DNA from 2 places in the Burkholderia seminalis genome. Region 2 is predicted to be linked to the other one. Evidence: riboswitches for the same ligand, from Rfam matches in the RefSeq annotation. Region 2 holds a riboswitch; the other holds the start of a gene.
The links. A riboswitch is a leader RNA that binds a small molecule or an ion and turns the genes downstream of it on or off. The one in region 2 is predicted to bind cobalamin.
Positions count from the first base shown of each region.

Region 1: another riboswitch for cobalamin. It lies ahead of WJ12_RS12355 (FecCD family ABC transporter permease); the one in region 2 lies ahead of WJ12_RS27980 (TonB-dependent receptor domain-containing protein).

Region 1 covers NZ_CP013398.1:2,735,364-2,737,562, forward strand. Annotated here, with positions in the region: gene WJ12_RS12350 (ABC transporter ATP-binding protein) at 1-191, opposite strand, end outside; gene WJ12_RS12355 (FecCD family ABC transporter permease) at 188-1,186, opposite strand; cobalamin riboswitch at 1,346-1,597, opposite strand; gene WJ12_RS12360 (ATPase) at 1,752-2,102, shown strand; gene WJ12_RS12365 (cell division protein ZapA) at 2,099-2,199, shown strand, end outside.
Region 2 covers NZ_CP013400.1:1,628,344-1,630,542, forward strand. Annotated here, with positions in the region: cobalamin riboswitch at 394-586, shown strand; gene WJ12_RS27980 (TonB-dependent receptor domain-containing protein) at 802-2,199, shown strand, end outside.

The DNA.
Region 1 (2,199 bases), on a different replicon from region 2:
TGCAACCCCGCGAGCGTCGCGAGCAGCGTCGTCTTGCCGGCGCCGTTCGGCCCCGCGACGCACCAGATCTCGCCGGGCCGAAACGCCTGCGTGAACCCGTCGAGCAACGTGCGCGCGCCGGCCTTCAGCGTCAGGTCGACGGCCATGCAGCGCAGCTCGCCGCCGCCCGCGCGCAGTGCGGCATCCGTCATCGCATCGGCCTCCTCAACAACATCCACAGGAACACCGGCACGCCGATCAACGCGGTCATCACGCCGACCGGCAACTGCGCGGGCGCGATCGCGGTGCGCGCGAGCAGGTCGGCCGCCATCACGCCGCCGCCGCCCGCGAGCATCGCGGCCGGCAGCAGCATCCGCTGGTCGTTGCCGAACGCGAGCCGCAGCGCATGCGGCACGACGAGGCCGACGAAGCCGATCGTGCCGGCCGTCGTCACCGCGGCCGCGGCCGCCAGCGACGCGACGAGATAGATCCGCACGCGCAGGCGCGCGACGGGCACGCCGAGCGCCTGCGCGGTCGCGTCGCCGCGCAGCAGCACGTTCAGTTGCGGCGCGGCCGGCAGCGCGACGCATGCGGCCAGCAACAGCGCCCCCCATGCGAACCAGGGCGCCGTCACGCCGTTCAGGTCGCCCGTGAGCCAGAAGATGATGCCGCGCAGCCGCGCATCGGGAGCGAGCGACAGCAACAGCGTGACGAGCGCGCCCCACCCGGCCGCGATCACGACGCCGGTGAGCAGCAGGCGCGGCGACGCGTCGCGCGAATCGCCGCGCCACAACGCGCGGCGCGCGAGACCGAGCACGAGCGCGACCGAGACGAGCGAACCGGCGAATGCCGACGCGTCGACGAGCCACCATGCGCCGCCGGCAATCATCGCGACGAGCGCGAAGCCGGCCGCGCCGCCGGACACGCCGAGCACGTACGGTTCCGCAAGCGGGTTGCGCAGCAGCACCTGCAACAGCGCGCCGGCCAGCGCGAGCAGCGCGCCGCACGCGAAGCCGGCGAGCGCGCGCGGCAGACGCAGCGTGCGGACGATCTCGGCGAACAGCGCGTCGCCGCCATGCGGGACGAGCGACACGAGCGCCTGCCACGGCGACATCGGCACGCTGCCGATCGACAGCGACGCGACGAACAGCAGCGCGACCACGGCGGCCAGCGCGGCCCAGATCGCGGCGGCGCGCGCGGCGCTCATGCCGTGCACGGCCGCGCGCATGATGCGCGGCGCATCCGCTCGAGGTGGCCGGCCGGACGTGACGGGGACGCCGCGCGGACGATTGGGGTCAGCATCGAAGAACATTCCGTGAAGCGTTGCGCGCCCCGCCTCCCCGCAGGCCGCGCGTCATGAAACCCGTGCGGGCTTCCCGTCTCGGCCGGTATCCGGGCTGGCGGCGGTCCGGCTCGCCTTCCCGCGCGTTTCACGCGCAGTGGCCCGCGCCCGCGTGCGACACCTGCACGCAAAACGCGCCCGAGCCGGCCTGCGTCGACGGACGCGGCCGCTTACCGTTGCGGGGGCAGCGCAGGTTGGCACGCTCCCGGAGCGCACGCCCTGCTTCCCGTTTAACCGCGCGTGCCACGCGCGAGCACCGAGGCGGCGCCAGTTTAGGAGCCGGTCGCGCGAGCGTCAAGGAAGCATCCGGACACGCACGGGAAGCACCGATTCGCGGCAAGAAGCCGGGGTGTTACGACTGGAAACGTTACAGATGTCGGATTGCGCGTTATTCCGCGCTAAAATGCTGGGTCTTTAGAGGACGCAGCAAATGCTCAACGAACTCGAAACCTTATCTCAAAATATTGGCCGTCTGATTTCGCTGAACAAGCGCTATCACGCGGAACGGCTCGCGCTCGAGGAGCAGGTCGCGCAATTGCGCGCGGAAGCGGACACGGTCCGCGCGGAACTCGCGGCACTGCGCGACGAACGCAATGCGCTCGCGGCCGAGCGCGACACGCTGTCGGCAAAGATCGACGACGCCCAGGTGAAACTGAACGCGATTCTCGAAAAGCTGCCGCGCTCGAAAAGCGCGGAGCAAGCCGACAACCAGCTCGACCTGCTGGATGCGCAGGCACGCCCGGATGGCGATGACGCGGCCAGCCACGGAGAACATGCATGAGCACCAAGCAGATCGAAGTCTCGATTCTCGGTCAGGCCTATCGTCTCGCCTGTTCGGCCGAGACCGAAGCGGCACTGCTCGAGGCCGTCGCGCGCGT
Region 2 (2,199 bases):
CGCGCCCGGCCCCGCCGGCAATCAGAACGCCGGCAGCGACGGGTCGCGTGCGGCGAGGATGTCGTCGGTGCGGGCTGTTCCGCGATCTGCAGCTGTTCGGCTGGCCGATCGTGCAACCGCGGCGACCGACCGGCATGCGGCTCGGCGATCCGCGCCGCGACAACGCTGTGCCGCTGCCCGGGCTGCTCAACGCGCCGGCTGACGTCGACCGGACAACCTACGGTTTCGCCTTCGATACGACGCGGCTCGCATGCCGCTTGCCCCTCCCGATTCATCAGACGAGAAACTCGACACCAACACACAAGCGAAAGGATTCGGAAAGCGCTTGCCGGAGAATGACGTTTTTTCGCACCCTCGCGCGGCGCGGCAATTGACGTGCGGGAGCGCACGCCATTACCCTTGCGCGCTGATGGTTCCCAGCGATGGGATCAAAAGGGAACGCAGAACGGGCAACGACTCGAATCTGCGGCTGCCCCCGCAACTGTGAGCGGCGAATCCGTGCCACTGCGCGCCACTGGGAAACCGGGAAGGTCCGCACGGATGACGACCCGCGAGCCAGGAGACCTGCCATCGACCCGAGGTCCAGCAGCCGCACCGGGCGGGGTGTCCCGATGCGCAAGCGCCGCCGTTGGCGGTCGCCCGTTGCATGGACGACCCGACCTCAGGATCCGTCAGATGTCCTTCGTTCCCGAATCCGCTTCCCTGCCGGAAGCGTCGCGCCGACACGCCGTCGGCATGCGCAACCTGCCCGCCCTTCGCTCGCGACCGCCCTACGCGCCACACGCTTTCTCTCGCTGTCTGATGAACCTTCGTTACCTGCTCGCCACATCCGCCGCCACCGCGCTGCTCACCCCGCTCGCCCATGCCGCCGGCGATACCGCGCTCCAGCCGCCCGCCCAGCCCGCGGAAGGCGCCGATCTGCCGACGATCAGCGTGACCGACACGCGGCACCTGCCCGAATCGTTCGACCGGCGCTATGCGTCGACGCAGGTGCTTACGCGAGAAGATCTCGACCGGCTGTCGTCGACCGACCCGAGCATCACGCAGGCGCTCGCGACGCTGCCGGGCGTGACCGTCTCGCAGAGCGGCGGCCCCGGCTCGTCCGCGTCGGTCAGCATCCGCGGCTCGTCGGCCAGCCAGGTCGCCGTGTTCATCGACGGGATCCGGATCGGCTCGCCGACCACCGGCATCGCGCCGTGGGCCGACCTGCCGACCGACGCGTTCGAACGCGTGGAAGTGATTTCGGGCCCGGCCGCCGCATCGTTCGGCAGCAACGCGATGGGCGGCGTCGTGCAGCTCTTCACGCGCCGCGCCGCCAACCGGCCGAACCAGACCACCGTGTCGTTCGGCGGCGGATCGAACAAGACGTTCGACACGCAGTTCCGCACGTCGGGCACCCTGCCGTCGACAGGGCCGCTGGCCGCGCTCGGCGGTGTCACCTACTCGCTGGGGCTGCACGACTACAACACGGCCGGCATCGATGCGACGCGGCCCTTCTTCTACGGTCACGAAGCCGGCCGCAATCCGTATCACGCGCAGGATCTCGATGCGCGGCTCGGCTATGCGCGCGACAACTGGTCGATCTCGACGTTCGCGCTGTATCACCGCTCCGACCTGTCCTACGACAACAGCGGCTATGCGAATCGCGAGCTCGATCACCAGCTGACGACCGGCGTCGCATTTCATCTCGACATCACGCCCGATACGCAGTTCGACCAGTCGTTCGGTTATGCGAACGACCGCCAGTTCATCTACGCGGACAATCCGGCCCTCGCAACCGACCAGATCAATTCGCAGCGCATCAGCACGTCGACGTCGCTGACCCATCAGGCGCACGGGTTCCGCCTGTTCGGCCTGCCGCTGTCGGGCGAAACGAAGCTCGCCTACGATTTCACGCGCGAACAGGCATTCCTGCCGATCGACGCGCCCGGCGGCATACCGACGCGCAACGACTCGGCGTTTTCGCTGCATCAGTCGGCCACGCTCGGCAGCGTGACGCTGTTCCTCGCGGGGCGTCGCGAGATCATCGCCGGGCAAGGCGTGAACACCGGCAACGCCGCGCTGTCGTGGACGATCACGCCGGTCTACACCGCGCGCGTGTCGTACGGCAACGCATTCCGCCTGCCGAGTTTCAACGACCTGTACTACCCCGGCTACGGCAATCCGAACCTCAGCCCGGAACGCAGCACGTCGGTCGAG